Solidesulfovibrio magneticus RS-1: one gene and its partner. The protein of the gene in region 1 interacts with the protein of each later gene in a pairwise test. Links are inferred from orthologs where the notes say so. Each region holds a gene or a part of one and is shown in the gene's direction. Other genes may lie near its edges.

Region 1 (9,020 bases):
CTACGGTAACCGCGAATTCTACGATCCCATCGCCGAATACGCCATTCCCGAACACATCAGCCGCAAGATGGTCTTCACCGGCTATATCCCGCGCCGGGTGCCGCTGCCCAACGCCATGAACCCCATCCGCCGTGAGGAAAAGATCGCCCCCGAGGACAAGCTCGTGGTGGTGACCACCGGCGGCGGCGGCGACGGCTATCCCCTCATGGACGCCTATCTGCGCATGTTGGAGCAGGGCGGCGGCCCACGCCATCGGGTCATCTTCGTCTCCGGCCCGTTCATGCCCCGGCCCGAACGCGAGGCCGTGGCCCGTCGCGCCGCCGCCGTCAAGGCGCGGTTCTACCACTTCTACCGCCGCATGGAGACGCTCATGGGACTGGCCGACGCCATCGTCACCATGGGCGGCTACAACACCACCTGCGAAATCCTGTCCCAGGCCAAACCGTCCCTGGTCGTGCCCCGCGAAGTGCCGCGCCTGGAACAACGCATCCGGGCCGAAGTCCTCAGCCGCCAGGGCCTGATCGAATTTCTGCCCTGGGACGAACTCTCCCCGGACACCATCCGGGCCAAGCTCAACCGGCTCCTGGCCGATCCCGCGCCCTACAAGGCGGCCATGGCCCGCTTCCCCTTCACCGGCCTGTCCGTCATCTCCCATCGCATCAACGCCTTCCGCCAGGAAGCCTGCCGCGCCGAAGCCGACATCGCCTGCCCGAACGGGAAGTGAGCGAGCCGGAAGAGGAAGGAAGAGGGTAGAGGGTAGAGGGTAGAGGGAAGAGGGAAGAATGCCTCCGGCGGCTGGGGGCCTGAGGCCCCCAGACCCCCCACCTGGAGAAAGGTTTATAGGGGGGAATGTGGGGATTGGCGCTTTGTCGGCTGGAAAGCCAAAAGATCGGGGATGGCGCTTGACGGGAAACTCCGTAGCACCGCCGGGGGAATGATCCCCGGACCCCTGCAAGGGGAAAAGTTAGGCTGGGCGCGGCGTTGAAAATCGCCTGCGCATAAGACGAACGAAAGCGTCGCCGTTCCCGGCGTTCGCCAGAGCACCGATCCGTGCCGCCCCCCTTTACCCCTTTTCTTCATTCGGGGGGTCTGGGGGCCTCAGGCCCCCAGCCGCCGGAGGCCTCTTCTCTTCTCTTTGCTCCCCTAATTCTCCCCCGCGTCATTCCCCAATAAATCGCGGGCTTCGGCTTCGCTGACCGGTTCCCAGGCTGACGGGAAAAACGACATGATGGCCGCAAAAAAGACCATCGCGGCCGCGATGAGCGTATCTTTCATGGCCTCATCCCCCAGTGTGCTTATTCCGGTCCCCCCGGACCGGACTCCCTGATTCCCTGGTTTCGTTCTAGGCTTTTTGCGCCGGCCCGCAAGGAAAAAACGTCTCCAGCCTTGCAACTGTTTGCCTCTTTGCCGCGCATTGGCTACACAATGAGCCAAGACCTTCAGGAAACGAGCAAGGAGGGGCACGATGGCCCTTTTCGGCAACGACAAGAAAAAGAAAGCGGCGGATCAGAAACCCCAGGAGCCGGCTGCGCCCAAGCGGCTGATCCCCGAGGACAGCCTGCCGGAACTGCGGAAGTTCTTTGACGGAATGCAGGAATCGGTGGAGTTGGTGGTTTTCACCGACCCGCGCCAGAACACGCCCTACAACGCCTTCATGGAATCCCTGTGCCGGGAGCTGGCCGAGATCGCCGACAAGATCACGGCCCGGTTTCTGGGCTTGGACAGCCCCGAGGCCAAGCTCTACGAGGTGGATTTTTCCCCGACGTTGCTTCTCGCCCCGGACCGCTGCCGGATTCGCTACCTTGGCGCGCCCCTGGGCGAGGAGGCCCGCACCCTGGTCGAGACCATCATGCGCCTGTCGGCCGGCAAGAGCGGCCTGTCCCAGATTTCCCGCCAGCTGTTGCAGGAGCTTGAGGACAAGCGCCACGTCCAGGTGTTCGTCAATCCCTCGTGCCCCTATTGTCCGGGCCAGGTGGGCAACGCCTTTCGGGCCGCCGTGGAGCGGCCGGATCTTGTCTCGGCCTGGTGCGTGGATTCCTCCCAGCATCCCAAGCTCGCCGATCGCTACCATGTCGGCAGCGTGCCGCATACGGTGATAAACGAGACCTTTTCCACCTTGGGGCTTTTGCCCGAGGAGCGGTTCGTGGTGGAACTGGTGACCTTGCGGCCCGCCGAAGAGCTTATGGCCGAGCAGCGCGCCGCCGCTGGGGTGCAGACGCCCGGCGGTTATCCGGTCAAGGAGGTGGACGTGGTCATCGCCGGGGCCGGCCCGGCCGGGCTGACCGCCGCCGTCTACGCCGTGCGCAGCGGGCTTTCCGCCGTGGTACTGGAGAAAAACGTCATCGGCGGCCAGGTGGCCGTGACGCCGGTGGTCGAGAACTACCCGGGATTCGCCAGTGTGCCGGGCAAGCGGCTCATGGAGATGATCGCCGAGCAGGCCCGCGGCTACGCCGACATCCACGAAGGCGAGGGCATCGACGAGGTCAAGGTCGGCAAGCATGTCGAGGTCTACACCGACAAGTCGGTCTATGTGGCCAAGGCCTTGATCCTGGCCACGGGCGCGTCCTGGCGCAAGCTCGGCGCGCCTGGGGAAGACCGCTACTTCGGCTTTGGCGTGAGCTACTGCTCCACCTGCGACGGCTACCTCTACCGCGAGAAAAAGGCCGTGGTGGTCGGCGGCGGCAACACGGCGCTCACCGACGCCCTGCACCTCAAAAACCTGGGCGTGGACGTGACCCTGGTGCACCGCCGCACCGAGTTTCGGGCCGAGAAGCACTTGCAGGACGCCCTGGCCGCCTCGGGCATCCCCACCATACTGGGGGCCAATGTGGTGGAAATCCTGGGCGACGAGGCCAAGGTGACAGGCGTGCGGTTGCTTGGGGCCGACGGCAAGGAGCAGGAGATCGCCGCCGACGCCGTGTTCGTGGCCATCGGGCTTAATCCCAACACCGAAATTGCCCAGGAACTGGGGCTGAATCTCGACGCCAACGGCTATATCGTCGCCGACCGGGCCAAGCGCACCTCCATCCCGCGCATCTACGCCGCCGGCGACGTCACCGGCGGTTCCCAGCAGATCGTCAACGCCGTGGGCGACGGCTCCACCGCGGCCCTGTCGGCCTTCGAGGACATCGCCCATCCCTACTGGAAAAAGACCAGGCCGGCCTAGGGGCGTTTCCAGCGGCGGCGTTTAGCGCTATACCGTCCCGGACGGGCGATCCCGCCCGGGACTTTTTTCTTCCCAAGAGCGCACCCCCATGCCCGATTTCGTGCACCTGCACTGCCATACCGAGTACAGCCTCCTCGACGGAGCCATCCGCATCGGCGATCTGGTCAAGACCGCCAAAAGCTTCAATTCGCCGGCCGCCGCCATCACCGACCACGGCAACCTCCACGGCGCGCTCATCTTCTACGACGCGGCCAAGAAGGCCGAATTAAAGCCCATCATCGGCTGCGAGGTCTACGTTTCGCCGACCTCGCGCCGCGACCGCGATCCGCGCACGCCGCGCTACCATCTGGTGCTTCTGGCCCAGAACATGACGGGCTACAAAAACCTGCTCAAGCTGGCCACGCTGGGCCACACCGAGGGCATGTACTACAAGCCCCGCGTGGACAAGGAGCTGCTTGGCCAATACGGCGAGGGGCTTATTGCCCTTTCGGCCTGTATCAAGGGCGAGATCAACCAGAAGCTGCTCAAGGAAGGCAAGGACCAGGCCCGGGCCATGGCGAAAGAGTACGCCAGCCTTTTCCCGGACCGTTTTTATCTCGAAATCCAGGCCAACGAGATTCCCGAACAGGCCATCATCAACGATTTTTTGATCGATTTGTCCGACGACATGGGCCTGCCCCTGGTGGCCACCAACGACTGCCACTATCTGCGCGCCGACGACGCCGAAGCCCACGACGTGCTGTTGTGCATCCAGACCGCCGCCTGCGTGGACGACGTTAAGCGGATGCGCTTCACCACCCAGGATCTTTATTACCGCTCCCCGGACGAGATGGCCGCTGCCTTTGCCCATGTGCCCCAGGCCATCGCCAATTCCTGCGAGATCGCCGAGCGCATCAATCTCCAGCTCAAATTCGGGGACTACCATTTTCCGGTCTACAAATCCCCGCCCGGCAAGTCCCTGGACGAGGTTATGGCCGATTTGGCCCGCAAGGGCCTGACCGAACGCCTGTCCAAGATGCAAGGCGCCGACCCCAAACGCTACTGGGACCGGCTGGAGCTGGAACTCGACGTCATCAAGCAGATGGGCTTCCCGGGCTATTTCCTCATCGTCCAGGACTTCATCAACTGGGCCAAGAACCACGGCATCCCCGTCGGCCCCGGGCGCGGCTCGGCGGCCGGGTCGCTGGTCGCCTACGCCCTTCGCATCACCAACCTTGATCCCTTGCCCTACGATCTGCTCTTCGAGCGGTTTCTTAATATCGAGCGCGTGAGCATGCCCGATATCGACGTGGATTTTTGCGAACGCCGCCGCCACGAGGTCATCCGCTACGTCACCGAGCATTATGGTGAAGAGGCCGTGGCCCAGATCACCACCTTTGGCACCATGAAGGCCAAGGCCGTGGTGCGCGACGTGGGCCGGGCCTTGGGCATGAGCTTTGGCGAGACCGACCGCATCGCCAAGCTCATCCCCGAAGACCTGAAAATGACCATCGACAAGGCCCTGGCCCAGGAGCCGGAGCTGAAAACCCTCATGGCCCAGGACGGCCGGGTGGCCAAGCTCATCGACGTCTCGCGCCGTCTGGAGGGTCTGGCCCGCCACGCCTCCACCCACGCCGCCGGCGTGGTCGTGTCCGACACGGCCATGACCGAGTATGTGCCGCTGTACAAGGGCAAGAACAACGAAACCGTGACCCAGTGGGACATGAAGCGCGTGGAGAAGGCCGGACTGGTGAAGTTCGACTTCCTGGGCCTCAAGACCATGACGGTCATCGACGACACGCTCCAAATCATCCGCGAGATGGGCGAGGAGCCGCCCGACCTCGACACCCTGCCCTTTACCGACGAAGCCACCTACGAGCTTTTCGCCAAGGGCGACACCGACGGCATCTTCCAGGTGGAAAGCCAGGGCATGCGTAAGTATTTGCGGATGCTCAAGCCCAACTGCTTCGAGGACATCATCGCCATGCTGGCGCTGTATCGCCCGGGGCCGCTGGGGTCGGGCATGGTCGAGCTTTTCATCCGCCGCAAGCACGGCGAAGACCCGGTCGAGTACCCGCATCCGCTCCTGGAAGAGACGCTGAAACCCACCTACGGCGTCATCGTCTACCAGGAACAGGTCATGAAGATCGCCCAGGTGCTGGCCAACTTTTCCCTTGGCGCGGGCGACCTGCTGCGCCGGGCCATGGGCAAGAAAAACGCCGAGGAGATGGGCAAGCAGCGCGGCTTTTTCGTCGAAGGCTGCGCCCAAAACGACATCCCCGAGAAGAAAGCCAACGAAATCTTTGACTTGATGGAGAAGTTCGCGGAGTACGGCTTCAACAAGTCCCACAGCGCCGCCTACGCGCTCATTTCCTATCATACAGCGTATTTGAAGGCCCACTATCCGGTCGCCTTCATGGCCGCGCTCATGACCTCGGACATGGAAAACCAGGACAAGTTGCTGCAGTACATCGCCGCCTGCCGCGACAACGACCTGACGCTCTTGCCGCCTGACGTCAACGCCGGCTATCCGCACTTTTCGGTCAAGGACAACAAGATCCTCTACGGCCTGGCCGCCGTGAAAAACGTCGGCCGCGACGCCGTGGCCGAGATCGTGGCCGCCCGGGAAGAGGGCGGCCCCTTCACCTCGCTTCTGGATTTCACCTCGCGCGTCAACATGCGCAAGATCACCAAGCGGGTCATCGAATACCTCATCAAATGCGGGGCCTGCGACAGCTTCGGCTGTACGCGGGCCGGGCTGGCGGCCGGCCTGGACCAGGCCGCCGCCATCGGCCAGCGGCGCGCCGCCGAGAAAAACGACGGCCGGCTCTCGCTCATGACGCTTATGCCCGAAAAGCCCAAGCCCACCGTGGGCCTGGGCCTTTCCTGCGCCGAGGCCGAACTGCCCGAGTGGCACCACGAAGAGATGATGGCTTTTGAAAAAGAGGCCCTGGGCTTTTACCTCACCAGCCATCCGCTTCTGGCCTACGAACGCGATCTGCGGGCCATGCGCCTGACCACCATCGCCCAGTGCGACGGCATGGAGCCCGGCGTCGAGGTGAAGCTGGCCTGCATCTGCGTCTCCACCAAGGAGATCATCACCAAGAAAGGCCAGAAGATGGCCTTTTGCAAGCTCGAGGACCATCTGGGCGGCGAGGCCGAGGCCGTGGTCTTTTCCGATGTCTACGCCGCCTGCCGCGAACACCTCGACGCTGACGTGCCGCTGTATCTCACCGCCAAGATCGGCAACGTCGACCAGGGCGAGGGCGAAGGCAAAAAGATCATCAAGCTGCAAGCCGTGCGGCTTGATCCCCTGGTCAACATCGTCAGCGGCAGCGACGAGCCCATCGAAATCTTCGTGGCCTGCAAGGATGAGCAGCCCGTGGGCTTGGGGCCCCTTGGGGAAATCCTCAAACGCTATCCCGGCGAGAATTCCGTCCATCTCATCATGAATCTGCCCAAGGCCGTGTGCCGGTTGCGCCTGGGCCACCACTACGGCGTCAAGCGCTGCCCCGAACTGCGCCGCGAACTCGACGCCTTCGAGCAAGGCGTCCTTGGGCGACAGCAGGCTTGAGGCCGCAGGAACGGCCTTGCCGACTCAAGGGAAGCCAAGGATGGAAGGGAACATGTCCCCAACGCTGCACATTGCCGTGGTGACGTACAATCGGCTTGCCTCCACGGTGAAGTGCCTGGAGTCGATTCTGTCCCGGACCGACGCGGACTACCGGCTGACGGTGGTGGACAACGGCAGCGAAAGGGACACGGTCGCCTATCTGCTGCGCCTGCACAACAAGAAGAAGATCGACGACCTGTATTTGTTTGACCACAACATGGGCGTGGCTTGCGGCTACAATTTTGCTTTGTCCGTGTCGCGGGAACCGTTTTTTGTGCGTCTGGACAATGACATCATCATCCAGGACGCCGCCTGGGCCAAGGTCCTTATGGACGTGTTGACGCGCCAGCGCGAGGTGGGCACGGCCGGTTTCCACGTCTGGGACAACTGTCCGGCCGAGACGCTTGCCGGGCTGGGCGACGGCGACGTGTTTATTGCTCGGAGCTTTACCACCGGGGCCTGCTGCATGTCCCGGCGCGACGTACATGAGAAGCTCGGGTTTTGGTGCGAGGACTACGGACTCTACGGCGAAGAGGACAAGGATTTCGGCTTTCGCCTGGCCAGGGCCGGCTTGACGGCCGGCTATGTGGACAAGTGGGGCAAGTACGTCCGTCACGAGCATACGCCCTACGAAACGGGCGGCATCAACGAGTTGCGCAACGACAAAAACCGGCAGGAAGCCCAACGTATGCGCCGGCTCAACGAGTTACTGTATGCAAAAGGATTGCGCGAGCTGTTCATGCCCCGCAAGTACGACGCGACGCTGGACGGGGTGCGGGTGAGCTTCTCGGAAAATCCCGAGTATGCCCGTTTCATGGAAGGCGTGGCCAAGGTCGGGCGCAAGCTTGAGCCGGTCCTGGCCGCCCAAGAGGACGGCAAACGCCAGGGCCGCTGAAGCCGCCCGGAGAAGGATGCATGGAAACGAAAAAAGGCAAATGGCGGCTGACCGTGAGCGAGGGGTTTTGCGCCTCGCATTGTTTGCGCGGCTACGAAGGCCCGTGCGAGAACCTGCACGGCCACAATTTCGGCGTCGAGGCCGTGGTCGAGGGCGAGCGCCTGGACCCCAAGGTGGAATATCTGGTCGATTTCAAAGTGCTGCGCGGCCGGCTGCGCGAGATTCTGGCCGGCCTGGACCATCGACACTTAAACGACCTGCCGGCTTTTTCGCTGGAAAATCCGTCGTCGGAAAATCTGGCGCGCTTTGTCTACCGCCAGTTGGAAGCAGCTCTGGCCGGCCAGCCGGTGCGGCTGGTTTGCGTGTCGGTCTCGGAGAAGGACTCCAGCAAAGCCACGTATATGGAAGAATAGGGGGCGGCGTGCGACTGGTCGTGCAACGGGTGCGTGAGGCTTCTGTGGCGGTCGATGGGCAGGCGGTGGCGTCCATTGAGGCGGGCCTGTTGGTCCTGGTCGGCTTCGGCGCGGCCGATGGATCGGATTTCGCCGCCGGCAAGCCTTGCCGGGCGACGCTGGAAAAGCTCCTTGATCTGCGGATTTTTCCCGACGAGGCGGGCAAGCTCAACCTGAGCCTGCGCGAGACCGGCGGGGGCTTGCTTCTGGTGTCGCAGTTCACGCTTTACGCCTCTTGCCGCAAGGGGCGGCGGCCGTCGTTTTCCGAGGCCGCGCCGCCGCAGGTTGCCCTGGGGCTTTACAACGCCTTGGTGGAGATGGCTGGGCAGGCCCTGCCCGGGCGGGTCGGCAGCGGCGTTTTCGGTGCGGACATGGACGTTTCCCTGGTCAACTGGGGGCCGGTGACCATCCTGCTCGACAGCGCCGATCTGGGCGGGGCCACTTGACGCGGCCCGGGCTTTCGGAGCAAACCTGGGGCGTGGCTTGGTCGGGCGGTGGTCGCCGGGCCGGCCGTGGAGCAAGGCCATGGAGCGCGCGGTGACCCGCAAGGTGTTTCGAACCGAATCCCATCCCGGGGACAGCCGACGGCTGGCCAAGGACGTGGTCGATTATCTCGCCGCGTTTCTGGCCGATGGCGACGTGCTCCACGATCTCGACATCATCCTCACTGAAGCCTGCGCCAACGTCTGCCGCCATGCTTACGGCGGCCAGCCCGGGCCGCTGGAAGTGCGGTTGGCGGTGAGTCCCGGCTCGTGGATCGAGCTGGAGATCGTGGACTGGGGCAAGGGCTTTGGCGATGACGTGCGCTTTGAAAATCCCGGTCCCGACGCCGAGGGCGGACGGGGGCTTTATATCATGCGCATGTTGGCAAACGACTGCCAGGTGCGCCGGCATAACGGCGAAAACGTGGTCTTC
Region 2 (3,162 bases), 2.0 Mb from region 1 along the record:
ATGGCCAAGCACGGGAAGAATTATCGCGAGGCGATCAAGGACATCGACCTCACGGCGAAATATGAAGTGAGCGAAGCCATGGCCCTGACCGTTCAGACGGGCAAGGCCAAGTTCGACGAAACCGTCGACGTGGCGCTCAACCTCGGCGTCAACCCCAAGTACTCCGACCAGATGGTGCGCGGCGCGGTGTCGCTGCCCCATGGCCTGGGCAAGACCATCCGCGTGGCCGCTTTCTGCAAAGGCGACAAGGAAACCGAAGCCCGCGAGGCCGGAGCCGACTTCGTCGGCGGCGACGACCTCATTGAAAAGGTGAAAAACGGCTTCCTGGATTTCGACAGCGCCGTGGCCACCCCGGACATGATGGCTTCCGTGGGCAAGATCGGCAAGATCCTCGGCCCCCGCGGCCTCATGCCCAACGCCAAGACCGGCACCGTCTCCTTTGACATCGGCAAGGCCGTGTCCGAACTCAAGGCCGGCAAGGTCGAGTTCAAGGTCGACAAGGCCGGCGTGCTTCATGTGCCCCTGGGCAAGCGGTCCTTTGGCCCCGAGAAGCTGCTCGACAACTTCCGCGCCGTCATCGACGCCGTCATGCGCCTGAAGCCCTCGGCCGCCAAGGGCACCTATCTCCAGGCCATGGCCCTGGCCACCACCATGGGTCCCGGCATCAAGGTGGACACCCAGTCGGTGCGCAAGCTGCTTGAGGGCTAACCGCTTCCGATCCGATAAAGCATGATCCGTCCCGTGCCAGAGGTGCGTCCTCTGGCCGGGACGATTTTTCGATATACAACAGGGCATCGAAGGCGAGTCAAAGACAGCGGGTGGGGACGTTCCCCTTAATTTCCCGCCGAGACCCCGCTTTGGCTCACTTGAAGGCCCGCCAACCCGCATGTGGAGGTAGGTACCGTGCAACGTGCGCAAAAAAACGAGATTATCGAAAAACTGCGCGCAAGGGCGGACCGGGCCGGCATCGTGGTGGTCACCGACTTTCGTGGCATGACGGTGGAGGAGCTGACGGAACTGCGCAGCAAGCTCCGCGCCGCAGGGATCGACTATCAGGTCGTGAAAAACACCCTGGCCCGGCTGGCGGTGAAAAATGGCGTCCATGACGCCCTCAAGGACCATCTCATCGAGAACAACGGCATCGCCTTCGGGTACGAAGACCCCGTCGTCGCCGCCAAGGTCCTTGTGGATTACGCCAAGACCAGCAAGAAGTTCTCTGTCAAGCTCGCCTGTCTCTCCGGAAAGATCATCGACGCCGCCGGCGTCGCCGAGCTTTCCAAGCTGCCGAGCAAGCCGGAACTCCTTGCCATGACCCTTGGCACCATGAACGCCGTGCCCACGAACTTCGTCAGCCTGTTCGCGAACGTCATTCGCGGCGCGCTGTACGCCCTTACGGCCATCAAGGAAAAAAAGGAAGCGGCCTAAAGCCTGCTTCCGCCAAAGCGAACCTTTTAGGAGGAACATTCCATGTCCGAGATCACCAAAGAGCAAGTTGTCGATTTCATTGCCAATATGACCGTCCTTGAGCTCTCCCAGTTCATCAAGGAGCTCGAAGAGAAGTTCGGCGTTTCCGCCGCCGCCCCGGCCATGGGCATGATGATGGCCGCTCCGGCCGCTGGCGAAGCCGCTCCGGCCGAGGAAGAGAAGACCGAGTTCGACGTCATCCTGACCAATGCCGGCGGCAACAAGATCGCCGTCATCAAGGTCGTGCGCGCCCTGACCGGTCTGGGCCTCAAGGAAGCCAAGGCCAAGGTCGACGAGCTGCCTTCCTCCATCAAGGAAGCCGTCTCCAAGGCCGAAGCCGAGGACGCCAAGAAGCAGCTCGAAGAGTCCGGAGCCACCTGCGAAATCAAGTAGCTTGCCGTTTTCGGCCGCTTGTGACTACAAAGAGCGCCCCCTCCGCGAGGGGCGGGGCGCTCTTTTTCCCTTTTTGTGATTTTTCGCTTTCCGCTTCCCCCCTCGGTGGGGTAGACCCGAGGTTCAGGGACAAACCAGGCGCGACGCGCGCTCCGCAAGGCCAATGACAGGCGTCCCGCACGCCACGCATCTTTCCAACGTCGTAGCCCTGCAACAGAGGACACAATGGCCCAGCTGACCAAAAATTTCGGCAAGATCGTCAAAACGCTGACCATTCCCCATCTGCTCAATCTGCAGATCGACTCCTACGAGCTGTTTCTGCAAAAAGATATTCCTCCCACCAGCCGGGAGGACGCGGGACTTGAAGGCGTCTTCCGTTCGGTCTTTCCCATCGAGGACTTCAATCGCACCGCCTCGCTGGAATACGTCAGCTACGAAATCGGCGAACCGAAATACGACGTGCCCGAGTGTATCGCCAAAGGCCTGACCTTCGAGGCGCCCCTGCGCATCAAGGTCCGCCTGGTCGTGTACGACGTGGATGAAGAGACGGAAAACCGCACCATCCGGGACATCAAGGAACAGATCATCTATTTCGGTACCGTGCCGCTTATGACCGAGAAAGGCACGTTTATCATCAACGGCACCGAGCGCGTCATCGTCAACCAGCTCCAGCGCTCCCCGGGCATCATCTTCGAGCACGACTCCGGTAAAAGCCACACCAGCCGCAAGGTCCTCTATTCCTGCCGCATCATCCCCATGCGCGGCTCCTGGCTCGACTTCGACTACGACCACAAGGACATCCTGTACGTGCGCATCGACCGCCGCCGCAAGATGCCCGCCACCATCCTGTTCAAGGCCATGGGCATGTCGCGCGCCGACATCCTGCGCTATTTCTACGAGGTCGAACACTTCACCTTCGAGCCGCATCACGTCTTCCGCCAGGTCCTTCCCGATTTCTACCGCAAGGAGAAGGCCTATTCCGAGATTCGCGACAGCGAGGGCAAGGTCATTGTCGCTGTGGACAAGCCCATCACCAAACGGGCTTGGCGGCTCATGCTCGAAGCCGGCATCGAGAAGGTCGAGGTCGATCCGGCCACGCTGCTGGGGCTGTTCCTGGCCGAGGACCTGGCCGATCCGGCCACCGGCGAAGTGATGGCCGAGGCCGGAGACGAACTCAACGCCGACCTCATCGAGAAGCTCAAGGACGCCGGCATCGTCGAGCTCTCGCTGCTGCACACCCGGGGCGTGGACACCTCGTCGTCCATTCGCGACACGTTGGCCCTCGACAAGACCATCGACACCATC

What was found.
Region 2: the proteins of dnaE (region 1) and rplL interact in binary tests that used the Escherichia coli proteins (3 or more experiments, as listed by UniProt). The link is inferred for Solidesulfovibrio magneticus RS-1 from one-to-one orthologs.

Annotation. Positions count from the first base shown.
Region 1 is NC_012796.1:1,494,250-1,503,269, forward strand. What follows is about bases 2,930-6,919. They hold dnaE (DNA polymerase III subunit alpha), read left to right. Parts: upstream 2,930-3,254; coding sequence 3,255-6,719; downstream 6,720-6,919. Other genes in these bases: DMR_RS06290 (FAD-dependent oxidoreductase), read left to right, coding at 2,930-3,166; DMR_RS06300 (glycosyltransferase), read left to right, coding at 6,772-6,919. In the rest of the region: DMR_RS06285 (glycosyltransferase family protein), read left to right, coding at 1-724; DMR_RS25570 (hypothetical protein), read right to left, coding at 1,144-1,275; more of DMR_RS06290, read left to right, coding at 1,466-2,929; more of DMR_RS06300, read left to right, coding at 6,920-7,653; DMR_RS06305 (6-pyruvoyl trahydropterin synthase family protein), read left to right, coding at 7,674-8,066; dtd (D-aminoacyl-tRNA deacylase), read left to right, coding at 8,075-8,551; DMR_RS06315 (ATP-binding protein), read left to right, coding at 8,631-9,020. UniProt on the Escherichia coli protein: DNA polymerase III is a complex, multichain enzyme responsible for most of the replicative synthesis in bacteria. This DNA polymerase also exhibits 3' to 5' exonuclease activity. The alpha chain is the DNA polymerase catalytic subunit.
Region 2 is NC_012796.1:3,532,925-3,536,086, reverse strand. What follows is about bases 197-3,162. They hold rplL (50S ribosomal protein L7/L12), read left to right. Parts: upstream 197-1,467; coding sequence 1,468-1,857; downstream 1,858-3,162. Other genes in these bases: rpoB (DNA-directed RNA polymerase subunit beta), read left to right, coding at 2,083-3,162; rplJ (50S ribosomal protein L10), read left to right, coding at 904-1,425; rplA (50S ribosomal protein L1), read left to right, coding at 197-708. Outside these bases: more of rplA, read left to right, coding at 1-196. UniProt on the Escherichia coli protein: The binding site for several of the GTPase factors involved in protein synthesis (IF-2, EF-Tu, EF-G and RF3). Is thus essential for accurate translation.